Regions from separate parts of the Rothia sp. HMSC065D02 genome, predicted to be linked through region 4. Evidence: riboswitches for the same ligand, from Rfam matches in the RefSeq annotation. Region 4 holds a riboswitch; each other region holds the start of a gene.

Region 1 (4,854 bases), on a different contig from region 4:
CTTTGATATGACGCCTACTCAGGCTGGAGCTGGCGGTCCTGTGGCTCAGCCTGAAGCGGAAGAAAACCCGGTCACTGCGGATGACGCCCGCAACCTGGGCCTTATTCCCTAAATCATTCGGCGTTCTTCCTAAAACGGGGGCGAAGAGGTGTAGCGGCTAAGGGACGTTAATCCGAGCGTGCAAGGACGTACATAACGTTCTGAAGCTGGCGAGTAACGAGCCAGACGAAGCACACTCTTGACTCTTGCTGCATCTCTTCGCTCCCGGGCTTTACACCGCACAATCGTTCATATACCACTCTCTTGCTCAAACGGCATCGTGATGCCGCCCAAGATGTATTCGCATCCGAGAGCCCGAAACATCGCAGGTTCTCGCCGATGAATACCACTCACTTCACTCTCTATTTAAGATTCCCTCTCACTCAACACATGACACTAAGGAATATCTCTCATGAAATTACGTACTATAGTGCGCCTGATGCTGGCATTCGTCAGCCTGGTGCTTGTTGCTCCTCTGAATTCTCTGCCCGTTTCTGCGGTGGAGGCGAAACCCGCTCAGCCTGCTCACGCGCAGAACCGGAATATGGATCTCGCTCAGGAACCCAACCCGGATGATCTCGACGGTGATCATATTCCCGACGGGATGGAAAGAGACGGGTACGATGTCAATAACGATGGCATACCAGAGATCGATTTCCCTAAGATGGGCGCGGATCCCAACCATAAAGACATTTTTGTCGAGATGGATTATATGCCCGGTGAGCTTGCTAGTGAGGAAGAGCTGGATCGTATCGTGCAATCTTTCGCGGATCTAAATATCAGCAATCCCGACGGTAGAACGGGTATTAATCTGCACTTGGATGCCGGTTCCGCTCGGGGCCCCAAGTACAACTTGGGAGGGGGTCAACAGGTCGAGTGGCAAGTGTTCAGCGACGATATAGATGACAGAGATGGGAACTGGGCCAAGTTTAAAGCTTCTCATATTAACCAGTATCGTGAAGGGCTCTTTCATTATATGGTTTGGGGCGACTACTACGTGCAACAACAAAATGGGGAGAGCGGCTCATCAGGATTGGGACAATTGGGAGGTCGTGATTTCATGGTGACTGTGGGGAAGACACACTGGAATAACAATAAAGGTAATATGAGCGATATTCGCGTGGGTACTTTTATTCACGAGCTGGGACACAACCTCGGCCTGCAGCACGGTGGTGATGCCGATGAGAAAGGCGAAAAAGGTAAACCACAGTACTTCAGCGTTATGAATTACAACTATCAGCTTACCGGTGTGCCCAAGGCTGATGGAACCAAATATTTCGGATACCTGCAGCAAGATATGCCGACCCTTAAAGAATGGGCCTTGGACGAACGCAAAGGCTTTGGTCCCCAAGCGCGTGGGTACATGTATCGGCCCAATTCAGAGGCCGTACTGAGACCAGCAGATGGACCGGTTGATCTCAACGGTAATGGCGAAATCGACCATGGAATCTATGCTCTTGATCTTAACCGTGACGGAATGAAAGGCTGGCTGACGGCACCAAGTGACCTGAAAAAACTGAGCTTTGCAGTTGTGTTTGGACGAGGTGCTGACGAGACTATCCCTGAGCCCAAGGTGGAAATAAACCCCATCACTGCGGATGACGCCCGCAAAATGGACCTCATTTCCTAAATAATTTGACGCTTCTCCTACAATGAGGAGCGAAGAATGGCAGCGGGAGCGTTAAACACGCTCCCGCTGCAAACTATTGCTCCCGAATTTTGCCGTTGCAATCGAAAGAACACTGCTGTCCGCCGGGCGACGTACGCGGCCCTTAATATTACGGGCGGCAGTCACAAACATTAATATTCGTCATAATATCGCACCAACCACGGCACCCCTTATACACTCAAAATCAAGGATTATGAGTCCCGGTGTAAAGCTCTGGCTAGCCGGGCGGCAACCCTCTCCCGTAGCGGGGTGCTCCAGATGATGATCTGGCTTCAAGGGACACGAAGCAAGTACGGCGCGAATGCGCCACCTGCACGACTTGGAACACCAAGAAGGTCACCACCTATAAAGGAGGCGGCGCGCGGGGTGCAGGAACACCCTAACATTCGCGAAAGGATACGTAGATGGCTGAGCAGAAGAAGCGCATCGCAGTTAACGCATTCGACATGACCTGTGTGGGTCACCAGAGCTTCGACCTCTGGCGCCACCCCCGCTCCCGCGCTACCGAGTACAACACCATCAAATACTGGACTGACCTGGCACAGATCCTTGAGAAGGGCCTCTTCGACGGCGTATTCCTAGCCGATGTTGTGGGCATCTACGATATTTACAAGAACTCCGCTGCGCCAGCTATCGAAGGCGGCGCGCAGGTGCCCGTGAACGATCCGTTCATGCAGATTTCCGCAATGGCCGCCGTAACCGAGCACTTGGGCTTCGGCGTGACCTCAGCCGTCACCTACGAGCAGCCTTACACGCTTGCCCGCAAGTACGCTTCTCTCGACCACCTCACTAACGGACGTGTGGGCTTTAACGTGGTGACCTCATACCTGCCTTCCGCCGCCGAATGTCAGGGCCTCGAAACCCAGATTGAGCACGACACCCGATACGAACTCGCCGAAGAGTTCCTGGATGTCTGCTACAAGCTCTGGGAAGGCTCCTGGGAAGACGGCGCGGTCGTCAAAGACCGCGAGAAGGGTATCTACGCCGACCCCGCCAAGGTGCACCCGATTCAGCACAAGGGCAAGTACTTCAGCGTGCCTGGTGCGGGTCTGACCGAGCCCAGCCCCCAGCGTACCCCCGTGATTTTCCAGGCGGGCGCATCCAGCCGCGGGCAGAAGTTCTCGGGCAAGCATGCCGAAGTTGTGTTTATCGGTGCGCTGCGCCCCGATTTGACCCGCATTATTACCGACCGTATCCGTGACCGCGCCGAAGAGAACGGCCGCGGCCGCGACGAAATCAAGGTTTTCGCGATGCTCTCCATCATTGTGGACGAAACCGAAGAGAAGGCGAAGGCAAAGTACGAAGAGTACCGCAAGTACGTGAACCTGGAATCTTCGCAGGCCATTATCGGTGGCTGGTCTGGTGTGGATCTTTCCCAGTTCGACGAAGACGAGGTACTCAACTATGTGAAAACCGAGTCGATTCAGTCTTTCCTCACTCCCTTCACCCTGCAGGCCAAGGATAAGCAGTGGACGCGTAAGGATATTGCCGAGCACTGCACTATTGGCGGTATGGGCGAGGTTATTGTGGGCGACCCGCAGCAGGTGGCTGACGAGCTCGAACGCTGGATTGATGAAGGGGGACTGGACGGTATTAACCTGGCATACCACGTTTCACCCGGCTCCTTCGAGGACTTCATCGAGTTCGTGGTTCCTGAGCTGCAAAAGCGCGGGCGCTACCGCACTTCCTATGAGGGTGAGACCCTGCGCGAAAGCCTGTTCGGTAAGGGCCAGACTAAGGTTGCAGACTCCCACCCGGCCGCGAAGTACCGTGGCGCCTACGTGGGTAAGCCCTCCACGGCAGATACCCCGGCACGCGCTATCGCCAACTAAACCCGCTGCTCCTGCACGCTTGGTTGTAAAATCTCCCCTCCTGGGATGATAAAAAGAGCCTTTATTTGAATAAAGCATTAAAAATGCCGCTTTATTCGAATAAAGGCTCTTTTTTTACGCACGTTTAAAATGGGGTGCATGAGCGAAACAACCCTGTATGATCCTCAAACCCGCTGCCCCTGCACAAGCGGCGAGGTATACGGTGCCTGCTGCGGGCGGTACCTGGGCGAGTTTGCCGCATCCGGAACCTTGGGCGCGCCCACACCGCTGGCTCTGATGCGCTCGCGGTTCACCGCCTTCGCCCTGCACGATGCGCCCTACCTGCTGGCGAGCTGGCACCCGCATACGCGCCCCGCCGAGTTAATGCTGGATGAAACGCTGCGCTGGTACCGGCTGGATATTCTGGGCTCTTCGGGCGGTCCCTTCGATGCGGCGGGCACGGTCGAGTTCGCGGCGTACTACCGTTCAGTTCCCGGTACGCCCGCCGAAGAACGTGTGAAAGGTGCCATGCACGAAAAATCTCGCTTCGAGAAAGTGCACGGCACCTGGTACTACCTAGACGGCGAGGTCAGCTAAGTTCCTCCCGATCGGGTAGCATGGCAGAAATATTCCTCTTATGGTATGTTTTTGCCATGATGTCAGTCGCGGAATATGCCCAGCACGCCGGGGTGAGCCCCCGAAGCGTGCGTGCACGCCTTGAACGAGGATCTTTGAGTGGACAAAAAATCGCCGGGCGGTGGATGGTTTCAGATAACCCGCACGAGCATCACTCCGCACATGGGCGCAAAATCTCGATGTCATCCTTCAATCAACTTGCCGCCTATCTTGACGGTAACAGTGCATCCCTTACCCCCGATGCACGCCGCCGTGCCAAAGAACGTGCACATAACCTCTCCGAACTTGGGGTAGAAGCTCTTAGACAGTATGCAGTGCGTGCAGATGCGAAACTTCAATTCTATGCTGTGCCTTCTGCTGACCTGCATGACTTGATGGACGAACGAACATTAGCGCTTACGGGTGTCAGCCACGAATATTCGGAAATTTACGGGGCTACCGTAGAAGCATATGTGACTCCCCACAATCTCGAATCCCTGAAATTTATCTACGCACTGCGTGAAGTTCCGGCACAGGATGCCAACGTTATTCTTCGCGCAGTCAAAGAGTTGCCTAAGATTCGCCCCTTGCACGTTGCGGTCGACCTCCTAGTTTCCAAAGACCCGAGAAGCGAGCGGGAAGCGGAACGTCTGGTGAAAGGACTCATAAGCCGTGCCTGATCAGAAAACGGTGAAAATCCCAGCCCAGGGCGCAGAGCTT
Region 2 (5,405 bases), on a different contig from region 4:
GTAAAGGTTTCCGGCAACATAACCCGTTCCCGCACGCTGGCAGCATACAAGGCTAGCGAATAAGACCTTGTTCTCGTGCATCATCAGCCGTTATGAGATTAATCTCAATCTCTGGTGAAGGTTCAGGGCTTATCCCACGTCATATCTTCCGCATAATTTGAGGATGCTCAGATCCGGGTGAGTGAGCGTTTTATCGTAAAGATTTCATGTTTATCTTATATTGTTTAGGATTTCTGGGGTATATCCCGTAAAATTATTACTGGCGTGTAATCCGAGCGCCACTTATTCACCCAACCACTCATAGGAGTCATTGTGACCCACGCATCTACGCGGGGAGGTCTAACGCGCCGTCGTGTTCTGGCGGGCGCCGCATGGACAACCCCAATTATTGTTTCTTCCGCTGTAGTTCCGGCTTATGCGGCTTCGTATGATGACACACGCCCTGACTACGGTATTTTTACCCAGGCGTTCGTCACCCACCAGGAACTAGACACTAACAGTTTCCTGGGGCTAGATTCATTTAGCGGCCCGGTTGAGAACGAGCAGGCCAATGTTCCAGCAGGTTCCAGTGGTCTCTACTCGGCTGGCGGCGGTAAGTTTACCCCCGGCGGCAGCATCGGCAAGGCAAAGTGGGGCGGTGCAGGTTTCTGGTTCTCAGCACCCAAGGCAACCACTAAAGACGGCAAGCAGACATACTACTCGGGCACCACTACCCTACTCGCCGGTGCGCGCCTGCGCTTGGAGCACCGTTTCGTTTTCCCCGACTGGGCCGAGATCGACGGGGCAGAACCTCCGGGCTGGAATAAAAATACTGACGATTTTGCGGTTTCCCTCGTCATCAATCCCACGCCAGAAAACGGCGATAACCCTAAGCTCGTCGCCTTCAACGGTGGTGCTATGTACGGTACCTTCAGCGAGATGACCTCTAACGGTAATGAGCTGATAGGTTACGTTGATATCAAGCTTGAGCAGGATGTTGTAGCTTCCAGCCACAATGGCGGCGGAACTCAGGTCTACAACCAGATCTTGGCCAGCCAGTTCGGTACACATTTTGAAGATTTCTATCTCGAACGCTACGGTGTGACCACCACCTTGACGATCCTCAGCGGCACTCTGCGCTACGAACCTGAGAATGGTGCCCCCAAGAGCGATATTGACCTGACCGGTCAGCAGGCTGTGGCATCCATCGATCATGTTGGCGAACCTGAGAATCCAGATCCGAGCACTCCCAGCACCCCCAGCGACAAGTCAAAGTCCAACTCGACGGGATCAACGGGTGACCAGAAAAACAAGGATCAAGAGAGCGACTTCACCGTCCGTAACGACATTCAGATCGATCCTAACGACTGGTTATCCGGGCAGAAAAACCCTAACGGAGCCTCGAAAGGCTCAACCAACGCACAAAAACAGAACTAATCGGTAATTTTGGGTGAGTAAACGGCACTCCCACCGGATAAATCCTCTTGACGAGGCGCATCCCGGTGGGAGTGTTTTTCTTGCACTGTTCGCGAGCAGGTGGTTTTTGACCCGAGCAGGTAGGAAAATCCTACCTTGTCGACAAAATCCTACCTGCTCGCGGTATAGGGTGTGGTGTGGACGGAGGGCACAATATTGCGGAATGTTACGAACGTGGCGCATACATACGCAATATGACGGGATGCCTTTGCACCTGCGCCAGCTACAAGGTTTACTAGATTGGTAATCCATCTAGAGCGACCGAGAGACCTGGCTCGACGACGTCGCAGCAACCTCGCCTGCGGTGGCGCATCATGCGCCTTCATAACGCCGAAGGTGCTAACGCCAGCAACCGATGGGAGATACTGTGGGACTTCCCTCCCCTTTTTCATTCACGAATCCTCTAGCACCCACCCCCAACCCCGCGCACGAATCTGACGAGGCGCGGGTAGCGTTCTGGGAAAAACAAGCCGAGCGCCTAAGCTGGGGCAAGACCTGGGACAACGCACACACCTTCCACAAACCGCAGGTTATCGGAACCGATGCTGAGGGCATCGAAGAATACTCCGTACCCGAGATTAAGTGGTTCGAAGGCGGCAAACTCAACGTCGCCTACAACTGCGTGGACCGCCACGTGGAGGCAGGCCGCGGCGACAAAGTAGCCCTCTATTTCGAGGGTGAACCCGGTGACCGTGAAGCTATCACCTACGCCGAACTGCAGCGACGCATCGCCCGCGCCGCCAACGGCCTGCTCAAACTCGGCGTGCGTAAAGGCGACCGTGTAGTAATCTACCTGCCGGTTATTCCCGAAACCATTATCTTCACGCTTGCGTGCGCGCGCATCGGCGCAATTCACTCGCTCGTGTTCGGCGGGTTCTCGGCGGAGGCGCTGAAATTCCGGGTGGAAGACACCGGCGCGAAGGTTCTGATCACCACCGACGGGCAGAACCGCCGCGGCAAGGTCGTGCCCGTGAAGGTGAACGCCGATGAAGCATGCTCAGGTGAGAACAATATCGAGCACGTGATCGTGGTGGATCGTACAAGCGCCGCAGACCCCGTGGCGCACGCGCAGGTTCCCTGGACGGCCGGGCGCGATATTTGGTACCACGACCTGGTGGACGATCAGCCCGATACCCATGAGTACGAGCTGCATGATGCCGAAGACCCGCTGTTTATCATCTATACCTCCGGCACCACAGGCAAACCCAAGGGCCTGGTGCACACGATGGCAGGGTATTTGGTGCAGACCGCATACACCCACGCACTGCTGTACGATCTGCTGCCGGACTATGTGGATGAAGACGGGGTGCTGCGCCCCGATGAACTGTCTGCCGTGAACGATCCGGCGAAGGTTGAATCGACTGTGCACTGGTGTACCGCCGATCTCGCGTGGGTGACCGCGCACACCTACGAAATCTATGGTCCGCTTGTGAACGGGGTTACCGAGGTTATTTTCGAGGGTACCCCCAATACTCCGCATTATGGCCGCCATTTCGAGGTTATCGAACGCTATGGCGTCACCAACTATTACACCGCTCCAACCCTGATTCGTTCCCTCATGGGGGCTTTTCCTGACGGCCCCGAACCCGGAAAATACGACTTCTCATCTGTGCGTCTGCTCGGGTCTGTGGGCGAATCCATTAACCCTCAGGCGTGGAAGTGGCTGCGCAAGCACGTGGGTGGGGGTACCGCATCGTTTATCGATACATGGTGGCAGTCCGAGACCGGATCGACCATCTGCTCCCCGCGACCACATGACCCCGCCTTCGCACCCGAAGGAACCTTCCCCGAAGGCACCCCGCACTGCACTCCCCTTCCCGGATGCGCCACCCGCGAAGTCCCCGGCGTCTCGGTGCGCGTGGTGGACGAGCACGGTGACTTCGTTGAGCCCGGCAAACAGGGCTTCATTGTGGTCGATAAGATCGGCCCTTCCATGGCACGCACTGTCTGGGGCGACCCGCAACGCTACCTGAATTCCTATTGGAAGCACTACGGTACGCGCGGCTGGTTCCTCGCCGGTGACGGTGCGAAAGTCGATGATGAAGGCAACGTGTACATCCTGGGGCGCATCGACGATGTGATCAACATTTCCGGGCACCGCCTTTCGACCATCGAAATTGAGTCTGCGCTCGTGACGCACCCGGCCGTGGTGGAGGCTGGCGTGTGCCCCGTGGAGGACGAGCTAACCGGCCACCAGGCAGTCGCCTATGTGACGCTCACCGACGAAGGTCGGGCACTTGCCGAAGACGAGCTGAAGACTGCACTCACCCAGCATGTGCGCGAGCATATTGGCCCTATCGCTAAACCCAAGGATGTGGTCGCGGTCGCCGATATTCCTAAGACTCGTTCAGGGAAGATTACCCGCCGTCTGCTGGGTGAGCTCTACCAGGGGCATAAGCTGGGTGATATTTCTTCGCTTCAGAATGAGGAGGCGCTCGGCGCTATCGCACAGGTGCTCGTGCAGACTGGGCGAGTAGACCCGGATGCGTTCACCGAGGATCAGGCGGCATAGGGGGTTGTGCCCGGCAGCAGTATCGCGCCGAATCTGATAGAAAGGTTCCCTGCGAGCGCGAACATTGTAGGAAAATAGCTCCCAATATCCTTAAACTACAGTGCGGCATATAACCTGCTGGTTATATGCCGCATTGGCTATATATACTAGTCAAATAGTATATTCCTCAAATAGAATTATGGCTTAGAAGGATTTTTCGCGTCCTTTTCCGAAGAAATCGGTTGCGTCTCGTCTGCGGGGCGTGCCTCGGTTGAGGCGGTCACCTCCGCATCAGGATCGGCACCGGAAGAGTGTGAGCCGTCCCGTGCCGAATCAGCTTCCGCATGCGGCTCAGTCGTATTCTGCCCGGATGTCCACGCGCCCTTATCCACCGGCTTGGCGAAGAAGAGACACGCAACCATGCCCACAACTGCCAGAACCAGCGCTAGCATCAGTGAGTCGTTCATTGCGGTGGCGATAGGTTCACGCAGGAAGTCGGGAACCTGACCGCCGGACATTCCTTCGCCGCCGACGGCGGGGGCGTTCATGGCGCTTCCGCCGGCGCCCGAGGGACGCATCCGCTGCATGGTCTGCGCAATCTGGTCGGCGATCAGACCGCCCATGAGAGTGGCGATACCCGCCGAACCGAGCACACCGGCAACCTGACGAGTTTCGTTATACACGCCCGACCCGGCACCGGCTAAACGAGGCGGCAGGTTGCGGGTTGCGGTCACCGCTAGCGGACCCCAAATCATAGAGTTGCCGATACCCAAGATCGCAAAGGGTATGAGCAGAAGCGCGAGGGATTGATCCGCCGTCATCAGAGCGCGCAGAACGACAAATCCGACTACCAACAGGGCAAACCCTGAGACCGCATACCATTTGGGGTTTGACGTGCCTAAACGCTTGCCAATGACCGGAGAGAGCGCACCTGAGAACAGGGCGAGCGGGGCGGTCATGAGTGCTGCCTGGGTGGGGCTCATACCGCGCACCTGCTGGAAATAGATGGTGGTGGGGAATGCCATTGTGAGGGTGTGTGCACCCATTGCGGCGATAGCAATATTCGATACCGAGAAGTTGCGGTCTTTGAACAGTCCCAGCGGTACCAACGGTTCTTTGCGGTTAACGGCCTGCCACACGATAAAGAGGGTGAACACGATGATGCCCGCGATAATCATGCCCCATACACTCACCGAGATTCCGGTTCCCCACAGCGACTCGGTGATAGTGCCCCAGTCGTAGGTGGATCCCTCCTGAATACCGAAGACCATCAGGAACAGGCCGATAGCGGAGAGAGCCACGCCCAGCCAGTCGAAGTTGTGCTGTTTGGAGGGGAAATGAGGAATATTCCGAACCGCCAGATAGGTGCCGATCACACCGATAGGGATATTGATGAAGAAGATCCACGTCCAGCCGGGACCGTCCACGAGCAGACCGCCAGCGATAGGGCCCACGAGCG
Region 3 (5,405 bases), on a different contig from region 4:
CGCACAAAGTTTTTGCTCACCCCAATTGCCTCTAGCTCTTCCTCGGAAAGCTGCGAGTGGGTGGTGGATGCGGGATGAATAACAAGCGAACGTACATCGCCGATATTCGCCACATTGGAATGCAGCTGCAGAGCATCCACAAAGGTGCGAGTCTGTTCCAGGTCGGCGTCTTTGAGGGTGAATCCCACGACGGCGCCCGGCCCCTTCGGCAGGTACTTCTGGGCTCGCTCGTACCAGGGCGAGGAAGGCAGACCGGCCCAGATCACCTGATCGACCAGCGGATGCTCCTCCAACCAGTTTGCGACCTTGGTCGCGTTCTCGATATGGCGTTCGATGCGCAGGGAAAGAGTCTCCAGACCGATACCAATGTTGAAGGCGTTGGTTGGAGAGATCGCCGCCCCGGTGTCGCGCAGAAGCGAAACCCGCGCCTTGAGAATATAGGAAAGGTTCGCACCAAAAGCGGAGTCTTTGCCCAAGTCACGGGCATAAACTAGACCGTGGTAACCGGGGGCAGGTTCGTTGAACTTGGGGAACTTTTCGGGATTGGCTCCATAGTCGAAATTCCCGGAGTCCACGATAACGCCGCCGATTGAGGTGCCGTGCCCACCCAGATATTTTGTGGCGGAATGGATTACAACATCCGCACCAAATTCGATGGGGCGCACCAGATATGGGGTGGGAACAGTGTTATCAACGATTAGGGGAACGCCATTGTCGTGGGCGATCTGGGCGATAGGCTCGATGTCGAGCACATCATTCCGGGGGTTAGGTACGGTTTCTCCGTAGAAGAGTTTCGTGTTGGGGCGAACCGCATCGCGCCATTGCTGCAGGTCGTCCGGGTTTTCAACAAACGTAGTTTCAACGCCGAGGTCGGCAAGCGTGTATTTAAGTAGGTTGTAGGTTCCCCCATAAATCGATGGGGAAGCCACGATATGGTCGCCCGCGCCCGCAATGTTGAGAATCGCATAGGTAATAGCCGCTTGGCCTGAGGCCAGCAAAAGCGCGCCCACTCCCCCTTCAAGGGATGCGATGCGGTTTTCGATAACCTCTTGGGTGGGGTTGTTCAGACGGGTATAGATAGGCCCAAGCTCTGTGAGAGCAAAACGGTTAGCGGCCTGTTCTGCGTTCTCGAAAACGAACGAGGTGGTCTGGTAGATAGGTAACGCCCGAGCTCCCGTTGCAGCATCCGGTGCCTGCCCCGCGTGAATCTGGCGGGTTTCAAATTTCCAACCGGCGGGGTTGGCGGGAGTCGGGACTGTAGTGTTGCTCATGCGAAGCTCCTTGTAATAGTTCAGGGGGCCGCATGCCGATTTCGGTACAGAGCTCTTAGGCTTTCTTCTCTGCAAACGAAAAAACGATGTACCAGAATCGGGCACATCGGTCCCGCGCTTGCGTTGTACTTTGTGTTCAACGCCTGGTCCTCACCCAGGGCACCCCACCGCGGAGGAGGGTTGCCGGCCAGCTAGCTGGGGCTTATCACTGGCTCTCATGACCTGCATCTAGAGTTTCATAGGAAGCGCACATGGTCAAGCGGGATGCGTATTTTCGGCGCATTGTTGCAAAGATGACGTTTTATGAACTGTTTTCACGACAGCCTATTGTTTTGGGAGAAACACCAATACTTATGCGCTTGTGACCGTGCCTATGTTGTACCCGAACCGCTAAAGCCATGTGATCTGCCGTTAGCCGTCGCTAAATTACCATCAGTGTAGGCAATCGTGAGCCATGCTACACTGATTGAAACCTTGAATCTAGGAGTGATGAGGTATGACCTCCCGCTAAAGTCGCACCGGCTCGCGGAATGCCCGCCCAGATGGTGGGCTCTAAAAATTTTAGAAATAACCCTGCTTTGGTTCGATACATTTCAGAAGCGCATAGTGAGCGCTTGGGACACCAAAGTTCTGAGGGTTTTATTGTTATACCTTCCGCATCTGCAGTCGGTGGCTTGGGATTATTCAGGCACTAAGAAGTGCCTCTCTCACGACTATTCATCTCACCCGTCCCACGTATTGCAGGCGTGCGAACACCATGCTCAAGAGGCTTCGGGTGACTAAGCACCGCAAGGTTTTATCACAATGTCTACAATTCTTGACGCGGCACAGCTATGCCGCACCTTTGGCAAGGGTGAACGCGCTTTCACCGCTGTCGATAATGTTTCACTCAGCATAAGTTCCGGCGAAATTAATGCTCTGCTCGGTCCCAATGGAGCGGGGAAAACAACGGTTGTGCAGATGTGCGCAACACTGCTGACTCCCACGAGCGGAACTGTGCGCATCGACGGGGTGGATGCGCTTGCGCACCCCCAGCGTGCGCGCGCATCCCTAGGGCTTGTACTCGGCGGGGATACCGGGTTCTATCCGCGAGCATCCGCCCGCGATAATCTTCTCTTCTTTGCCGACCTTGCCGGAGTTAGCGCGCGCAAACGCCGTACCCAGGTGGCGAGCGCTTTGGAACGGGTCGATCTTGCAGATGTCGCCGCGAAGAAGGTACAAGAGTTTTCCCGCGGTATGAAACAACGTCTGCACATCGCGCGGGCACTGCTGGGCGAGCCAAAACTGCTGCTTTTGGATGAGCCGACGAACGGGCTTGACCCAGATATTTCACTGACAATACGCCAGTTGATTCGCTCCCTCGCTGATGACGGCACCGCTATTTTACTCACGAGCCATCTGCTGGGCGAGATTGAGGAGTTAGCGCATCGGGTCACGGTCATCGGGGCCGGTCGTGTAGCGGTTTCGGGCACGGTGGCGGATATTACTGCGCATGCCGGGATCTCCGCTACCACCGTGGGGCGTGTGGGTGCGAATGCCGGGCCGGTGCTTCAAGAACTTGCCCGGTCTTTGGGCGATGCAGGAACACTGTTGCTGACCCCGCGCGGCAGCGAGTGGGAGATCACCGTTTACTGGAATGAACGTTCTGTTTCGGAAAAGCCGCACCCCTTCAGTACCGAACACGCCGAGGCTCTGCTGACCCGTATTCTCGCTGAGTGTGAGGTTCAGATGCTCACACCGCTGTATACTCGCCCAGCCACCCTCGAAGAGGCATATCTGGCCATGGCGGAAGGACTGAAACGATGAACCGGCAGCTTCATCTGGTATCCTTTTCCCTGCGCCAATTTCTCACGGTTCCCTACTTCCTGCAGCTGCTACTGCTGAGTACCTTTGGAGCAACGTCCCTACAGGCGCTCGCCGCCGGTGCCTGGCCAGTAGATGCGACCCTCGCCTGGACTCGCGCAGGCATTATCGGTACCTGGAACATGTGCATTGTTGCCGCCGGGATCCTCAACTTTGAGCGCTACCGGGGAACGTTCGTGTATCTGCTCAATGGTGCCGTGAACCCGCTGCGTGCGCTCGCAGCGGTGGTCTCAACTGCCTCCATTTTTGGGCTTGCTGCCCTGCCATTGGCCTGGGTTTTCTGGGCGCTGTGCACCTTCTCGGTGGATTTCACGGATTTTACTCAGGTGGGTGCACGCTATCTGGTGGGTCTTCCGCTGCTGTGGGTCTCGTGTCTGGCGGTGACCTTTGTGATTGCAGGGTTCTTTGTGGCGACCCCGAACGCTATCGCCTATGAGGAGCTGCTGCTCGTGCCGGTTTTCGTGGCTTCAGGGGTGCTTTTTACCGAGAGTTCCGCGCCTGCATGGCTTGATGCGCTCGGCACGTTGATTCCGATTCAGACACCCGTGAAGGTTCTGCTTGGGCAGATGCCTATGAACTCATTCGGTGACTTTCTGGGCGTGGTAGTGCAAACCTGTGCGGTCACAGCCTTCTGGATGCTCGCGGCATATCTGTTGGGTAGGCGAGCACTGCGCGCGGCAACGGTGCATGGCACTTTGGGCGCAATCTAGGAGGCTGCGATGTTTAAACGAACGAACTTTCTCTATCGTCTGAACAGTACCGCCAAAGTTGGATGGTCTTCATCTATCACCTTCGCCACAGTTGGTACGGCACTCAGCACCCTCGTGATCGTACCGGGGCTGAGCGTGCTGTTCAGCGTTCTACTAGGACGCGATCTTTCCGCACCTGATCCTGTGCGGATCGCATGCGCCTCTGCCCTGGCAAGCGTGGTACTCGGTGTGGCGGCCGGTGTTGTGGCACGCGCGGCGACCGACCGCTGGCTGGGAGTGTTCGAGCAGGTGTGCACCGTTCGACGGTTTGATGCGGCTTATTGGCTGGGAGTCTCTGCAATGCCCGTGCTTTTGGCTCTGATCACTGGCATCACGAACCTGGGTGTTGCAGCTGCCTATGCCGGTTTCGGTGGTTCCCTTGAAGGCAGCCTGTCCATGCTTGTGCGTTCTGTGACGCTCTTACCCCTGGCTCTCATGGCAGGCGTATGTCTGGGTGTTTTCGCCGCTGGGCTGGGGCTGTATCTCTCGGACCCATACCTGGGAGGAACTATCTTGGGAGCGCTTCTGCCTATCAGCGCGGGCGTGATTGTGCCGATAGATGCATACCCTGTGTGGCTGGCGGCATTGTGTACGTTGGTTCCCGGCGGACGAACGATTGCTTTGGTGAGTGGCTCCTCTGGGTTGGTGGATTCAACAGTCGTGACTGAGGTGTTAGTCTGTGTACTTTGGGCACTCGCGGGGCTTGTCCTAGTACATGCCGCTGCGCGACGCATCCGCTCGGGTGCACGCACGAATCTGCTATAACCTTTCCCTTCTCGCGAGCAGGTGGTTTTTGTCCCGAGCAGGTAGGGTTTTTCTACCTGCTCAGTCAGATCCTATCTGTTCGCGAGGCAGTAACTACTCAAGATTTTGAGGATTTTAATGTCTACTTTTACTCTTATGTCTTTGGGCTACGATGCCCTCTGGCACGGGCAAGCTGTAGCCGCCGCCTACGCTGATAATCTCGATCTTCACGAACTCGCGATCGCCCGAGTCAGCACGATCCACCGCACCCGGTTCGAGGCCATAGGTGCTCCTTTCCCGGATGCCCCGGACTCTGCCGTACCTTTGCGTACGTTTTCGGTGACACTCTCCACTGCCCCGCATGATGACGAGACCGAGAGTCTTCCAGTCGTTGGTGACTGGGTTTTGCTTGACGCGCACCCAGACCACACCGTCCTGCTCGCTATTCTGCCGCGCCGCACTTACCTGGACCGCCCGAGTGCTACGCGCATCTCAACTGCGCAGCCGGTAGCAGCGAATGTTGATGCGCTATGCATTGTGGAGCCAGTATTCCCCGAGCCTTCGGTGGGACGCATCGAACGGTACGTGGCACTGGCACGCTCCAGCATGTGTGAAGCGGTTCTAGTGCTAACAAAAACCGATTTATGTTCCGCAGATGCATTTGAGGACTACCGCAGCTCCTTAGGCCGCGATGTAGATGCAGTTCACGCGGTCAGTGTGGATTCGCCGGCGAGTATTGCGGATTTCTACGCATCCCTAACCGGCAAAACGGCAGTTT
Region 4 (5,405 bases):
AGTTTAATAACGGAGGCGATCTCTTCACGCAGGAACTCGTCAAGCTGCTGCTGCGTGATTTTACCGGCACGTGCCTCTGCACGGTGGCGGCGAATATCGCCGGTCTGCGGGAACGAACCAATGGTTGTGGTCGGCAGCTTCGGCAGATTCAGATCGGCTTGGGCATCCCGGCGGGTCTTCAGTTCGGGACGCTCAAAATCCTGCGGTTTCACGGATGCGGCACGCTCACGGATTGCCGCATTATGCTTACGCGGATCCGCTGTGAAACGTGCTAGCGCTTCGTCGGCGGTCTTCAACTCTGCCTCAACCGCAGACTCACCGTCGGCAAGACCGCGGGCAAGAGTCACGATCTCGGCGACTTTCTGGTCGGCAAAAGCCAGACCGTCTACGGGCACATCGGCAGGGTCTTCAAGGTCAAGATCGTGCGGCACATGCTGCAGCGAGGTTGAGGACGCAACCGCCGCCGCACCGCCGTTAATGTTCTGGAGTGCGTGCAGGAGCGCTCGCAGGTCGGCGCGCCAAATATTGCGCCCGTTAATGGCACCCGCCACCAGGGTTACGCCGGAGTCTTTGAAGGCGGTCAGCGCCTCGGCATCGTAGAGCGTGGAAACCAGATCGAGATGCAGCGCCTCAATACCGGTGTCTAACAGTGCGGGCAGGTTCTCGCGCAGATTGCCGTAGGGGCTTGTCACCAGGATTGCGGGGCGGTTCGTTTCGGCTGCCAACGCGGTGTAAGTTTTACACGCCAATTCGGCGATTTTGGCGTTGGGAATGTCGCGGTCCACGGTCAGGCCGGGTTCGTCGAGCTGCACCCACTGCACGCCGCGTGCTGCCAGTTCGGCGAGCACCTGCTGGTAGGCTTTCACGAAATCGTCCAGGCGATCCAGCGGTGTGAACCCTTCGGGCGAACCCTGTTCGGCTTTTGCCCCGAGAAGCAGGGTGAGCGGGCCGACCAGCTGCGGGCGCACCGTCACCCCATGTTCCTTGGCGACTTCAAGCTGCTCGTCAATAGCTTCAAGATTCAGCTTGATCTCGGTATCCGGACCGATCTCGGGCACCAGGTAGTGGTAGTTCGTATCGAACCATTTCGTCATCTCCAGCGGAGGCAGCGTCTCGGTGCCGCGCGCTAGAGCAAAGTACCCGGGCAGATCGAGCAGGCCGCGCGCATCCTTGGCGTCGGCAAGACGCTTGGGCACGAGGGTGAAAAGGCGCACGGCATCGAGCACCTGATCGTAGTACGAGAAAGTCGCCGGGATAGACGAATCGGTTGCGCTAAGACCGCGCTCGATCACACGGTCATAGTAGGTGCGCTGCACATCTGCGGCCGCCTGGCGCAGTTCATCCTGTGTGATTTTGCCTTTCCAGAACGCTTCCTGTGCCTTCTTCAGCTCGCGGAAACGGCCCACGCGGGGGTAACCGACGATGGTTGCTGCGGGGAATGGGGTGTGGGTCATCCTAGTTCCTTACTGTGGGAGGGTGTCAAATAAAAGGGGAGTTTAGAGGTATTGAAGATCGCTTAGGGGGAGTTTGAAACGGTTCGAGTAGCGCGGAACGTCGAGTTCTTCGAGGACGTCCAGCACAGCCTCATGCTCGTTAAATGTGAAGAAATGCAGGCCGGGGGCGCCAGCATCAAGCACCTTGCGACATTGGTCGAGCGCATGTTCCACGCCGATGCGGTGCATCTCGCGCGGCTCACTCGCGGTTTCCAGGCGATGCGCCAGCTCGCGCGGTACTTCAAGCCCGGCAAGCTCGCACAGCTTCGTCAGCCGAGTCAGCGAGGTAACGGGCATAATACCGGGGATAATGGGCATCTCCACCCCGGCAAGGCGCGCCGCATCCACCAGCCCCGAATAGCGCTCGGTCTCAAAGAAAACCTGGGTGATGGCGAAATCCGCCCCGGCACGCTGCTTTGAAAGCAGAATCTCAATGTCTTGAAGAAGCGAGGAAGACTCGGGGTGCTTATGCGGGTATGCCGCAACCCCAATCGACACCTTCCCCGCAGCAAGATGCGCGAAATCCTCACGTTCCACCCTGCGAATCAGCTCCACCAGGTAGCGGGCAAAAGGCAGCTCAAGCGAGCGCGTGTTTTCGGGTGGAATATCGCCGCGCAGCGCCAAGAACCCGCGTACTCCAAGCCCCAGAATCAGACGAACCGAGCGTTCCAAATCGGCCACGGAATGCCCCACGCAGATTAGATGCGCCAGCGGATTCAGCGAGGTTTCATGCACCAAGTGATCGAGCAGAGCCAGCGTCTTTTGGCGGCGCTGCGCATCGCCCGAATAGGTAACGGAAACATAATCCGGGTTGGTTTGCTCAAGCTCGGCAATGGTTTTGAGCAGGGAATCGCAGCTTGCGTGCGACCGTGGCGGATACAGCTCGTAAGAAAGAGCCGGGTGAACTGTCGTCATTTTCATTCCTCCGTGTTCACCCGATAGAAGCGTGCCCGAAGGTACGCCAAATCTTAGCAAGACGCGAAGGGAATTCACTTCTATCGGTTCTGGCGGGAGCACCTTGTCCGTCCACCCCATGGGTGGAGGCTGGCGAGGTTGCTGCGACGTCTAAGAGCCAGATCTCTCGGTCGCTCTGGATAGATAACGTTCCTATTCTAGGCAGGATGCGCGGTGCCAGCAAGAATATGTCAGCACATGTCGTCGAGCGGTCATAACCGCTTAATATTTGTGGGATGCGGCGAAACAATACGTCATACGGGTTCGCGGCGGTGCGGGTCAGCGCGTTGAAACCTCCACCTGATTTGGCCGCAAGTTTGGCCGCAAGCAGATAATATTTCGACGAACAGTAGCGGAATGTTATCCGCTCGTCACGAAACTATCTGCTCGCGGGAGAATTGCAGAGCGCCGTGAACGTCATGTTGCGACCATGTACTGTCAAACACGGTAGAGTAAACGTATGGAACGCATCGAATCTCCCGCATATGCACGCCTGGGTAACTCCGGGCTGGTCGTGCCCTCTGTCGGTATCGGCTGCAACAACCTGGGACGCCCCGGCACCCCCACTCAAACTCAGGAAGGCACCAACGCCGTGATCGCCGCCGCAGTCGAGGCGGGCATCGGCTTCTTCGATATTGCCGACCTATACGGCGCCGAACCCGGGCTGTCAGAAACCATGTTCGGTACCGCGATGCGCGAACTCAACCTCAACCGCAATGACCTGATCATCGTCACCAAATTTGGGCTCCCTACTGGTACCCTCAACGGCAACGACTGGGATGCGCGCGGCTCACGCCGATACATCATACGTGCCGTCGAAGGTTCACTGCGCCGCCTGGGAACCGAGTACATTGACCTGTATTTCTACCACAGCCCCGACCAGAACACCCCGCTGGAAGAGACCCTATCTGCTCTCGACACGCTCGTGACCAGCGGAAAGGTGCGTTACCTAGGGCACTCCAACTTTGCGGGGTGGCAGCTTGCCCACGCCGAGCACCTCGCCCGCGAACTCGGCACTGAGCGGTTTATCGCCGCCGAAAACCACTACAACCTGCTGGATCGCCGTGCCGAACTCGAAATTCTTCCCGCCGCCCGCCACTTCGGGCTCGGGGTTCTCCCGTATTTCCCGCTCGCCAACGGGCTTTTGACCGGAAAATACCGCCGCGACGGCATCCCTGCAGGGTCACGTCTGTCGCACTCCAAAGCGCAGGTACTCGCGCAAGCCGATTGGGAACAACTCGATGCCTACCGCGAATTCTGCGTCGATCTGGGGATCTCTGAGGTTCAAGCATCCATCTCTTGGCTCAAACAGCAGAACCCCGTCGCCAGCGTGATCGCCGGGGCAACCACCCCCGACCAGGTACGCGCAAACGCGCAGGCCGCAAGCGTGCGTTTCAACGATGAAGAACTGGCGCGGCTCAACGAGATTTTCCCAGCGCCTGAAAGCATTGCACTTTTCTAACAACCTCCTTCGCCACTGCGAATATAGCCAAATGGGAATATAACTAATCGGGAATATACCCAAGCCAGCAAGCGTTTAAAGACTGTGCGGTCTCTCAACCTGTGCCGTACAAGACCCTCATGAAAGACAAAAATATCCGCATGAGCATCACCACCGAGCCGCCGAATCGCGCCAGTGCACTACCCCCGCTCGGGCAGGGCGCACACACACGCCGCCTAGGCGTTATCGCGCTGGTGGCAACCTTCGGCGGGCTCCTCTTCGGGTACGACACCGGCGTTATCAACGGTGCCCTCGACCCCATGAGCCGCGAACTCGGCATGGACAACACCATTCAAGGCTGGGTCACAGGCTCCCTCGCCTTCGCTGCCGCCCTCGGAGCCATGGTCACCGGGCGTATCTCAGATGCCATCGGGCGACGCAAAACCATCATCGGACTCTCAATCCTCTTCATCTCGGGCGCGCTCGCATGCGTTTTCACCCCCAGCATTGCTGTACTGTTGATGGGCCGCACGATGCTCGGGCTCGCTGTGGGAGGCGCATCCGCAGTTGTGCCTGTATTCCTCGCCGAACTTGCACCCTACGAAATTCGCGGATCACTCTCCGGGCGTAACGAACTCATGGTCGTCGGCGGGCAGCTCGCAGCGTTCATCGTGAATGCCATCATTGGCAACCTCTGGGGTGAACACGACAGCGTATGGCGGTGGATGTTCGCCGTTTGCGCTCTGCCTGCGCTCGCGCTTTTCATCGGTATGCTGCGCATGCCCGAATCCCCACGCTGGCTTATCGCCCAGGGGCGCACCGAGGATGCGCGCGCTATTATGCGGCGCATCCGCCCCGCCGAACGTGCCGATGCCGAAATTGCGGACATCGCGCGTTCACTTGAGGAAACCCGCACCCAAATCGGTACGAAGGCTAGGGGCAGCACGGGTAAAATCCTACGTGAAAAATGGTTTGTGCGGATTCTGCTGGTCGGTATTTTGGTGGGTGCCGGGCAGCAACTCACAGGTATCAACTCGATCATGTACTACGGCATTAAGGTGCTCAAAGAGGCCGGATTTGACGAGGGTTCGGCTCTCATTGCGAATATCGCGCCGGGCGCTATCGCCGTGGTCGGCTCAATCTTTTCGCTGCGCATGATGGAGCGCGTGAACCGCCGCACGATGGTGATCGCTGGGTATTCGCTGACCGCGTTTTTCCACCTGCTGATCGGGGTAGCGTCTATGCTCCTGCCGGAGGGCAGCCCCGCGCGTCCCTATATTATTCTGGCGCTTGTGGTTGGGTTCGTGGGGTCGATGCAGACCTGCCTGAACGTTTCGACATGGGTGCTGATGAGCGAGCTGTTCCCGCTTCGGGTGCGGGCGGTAGGCATGGGCCTTTCCGCATTTTGCGGGTGGATGATGAACGGTCTGCTTTCCCTCGTATTCCCGGTCATTCTGGGTGCACTGGGACTGACCGGCTCATTCTTCGGGTTCATGGTGGTGAACGTGCTAATTGCC

The links. Region 4 has a riboswitch for S-adenosylmethionine ahead of HMPREF3016_RS03020 (methylenetetrahydrofolate reductase). Riboswitches for the same ligand answer to the same signal wherever they lie in the genome.
Positions count from the first base shown of each region.
Region 1: another riboswitch for S-adenosylmethionine. It lies ahead of HMPREF3016_RS00860 (LLM class flavin-dependent oxidoreductase); the one in region 4 lies ahead of HMPREF3016_RS03020 (methylenetetrahydrofolate reductase).
Region 2: another riboswitch for S-adenosylmethionine. It lies ahead of HMPREF3016_RS00840 (AMP-binding protein); the one in region 4 lies ahead of HMPREF3016_RS03020 (methylenetetrahydrofolate reductase).
Region 3: another riboswitch for S-adenosylmethionine. It lies ahead of HMPREF3016_RS03555 (bifunctional o-acetylhomoserine/o-acetylserine sulfhydrylase); the one in region 4 lies ahead of HMPREF3016_RS03020 (methylenetetrahydrofolate reductase).

Region 1 is NZ_KV820061.1:12,441-17,294, forward strand. Features, by position in the region: gene HMPREF3016_RS00850 (zinc metalloprotease) at 1-112, shown strand, start outside; gene HMPREF3016_RS00855 (zinc-dependent metalloprotease family protein) at 452-1,669, shown strand; SAM riboswitch class IV at 1,898-2,007, shown strand; gene HMPREF3016_RS00860 (LLM class flavin-dependent oxidoreductase) at 2,113-3,540, shown strand; gene HMPREF3016_RS00865 (YchJ family protein) at 3,679-4,116, shown strand; gene HMPREF3016_RS00870 (hypothetical protein) at 4,137-4,814, shown strand.
Region 2 is NZ_KV820061.1:5,682-11,086, reverse strand. Features, by position in the region: gene HMPREF3016_RS00845 (hypothetical protein) at 313-1,416, shown strand; SAM riboswitch class I at 1,701-1,817, shown strand; gene HMPREF3016_RS00840 (AMP-binding protein) at 1,823-3,967, shown strand; gene HMPREF3016_RS00835 (MFS transporter) at 4,144-5,405, opposite strand, start outside.
Region 3 is NZ_KV820082.1:5,063-10,467, reverse strand. Features, by position in the region: gene HMPREF3016_RS03555 (bifunctional o-acetylhomoserine/o-acetylserine sulfhydrylase) at 1-1,271, opposite strand, end outside; SAM riboswitch class IV at 1,381-1,494, opposite strand; gene HMPREF3016_RS03545 (ABC transporter ATP-binding protein) at 2,076-3,077, shown strand; gene HMPREF3016_RS03540 (hypothetical protein) at 3,074-3,844, shown strand; gene HMPREF3016_RS03535 (ABC transporter) at 3,854-4,648, shown strand; gene rsgA (ribosome small subunit-dependent GTPase A) at 4,766-5,405, shown strand, end outside.
Region 4 is NZ_KV820076.1:125,237-130,641, forward strand. Features, by position in the region: gene metE (5-methyltetrahydropteroyltriglutamate--homocysteine S-methyltransferase) at 1-1,454, opposite strand, end outside; gene HMPREF3016_RS03020 (methylenetetrahydrofolate reductase) at 1,497-2,408, opposite strand; SAM riboswitch class I at 2,486-2,594, opposite strand; gene HMPREF3016_RS03025 (aldo/keto reductase) at 2,908-3,909, shown strand; gene HMPREF3016_RS03030 (sugar porter family MFS transporter) at 4,029-5,405, shown strand, end outside.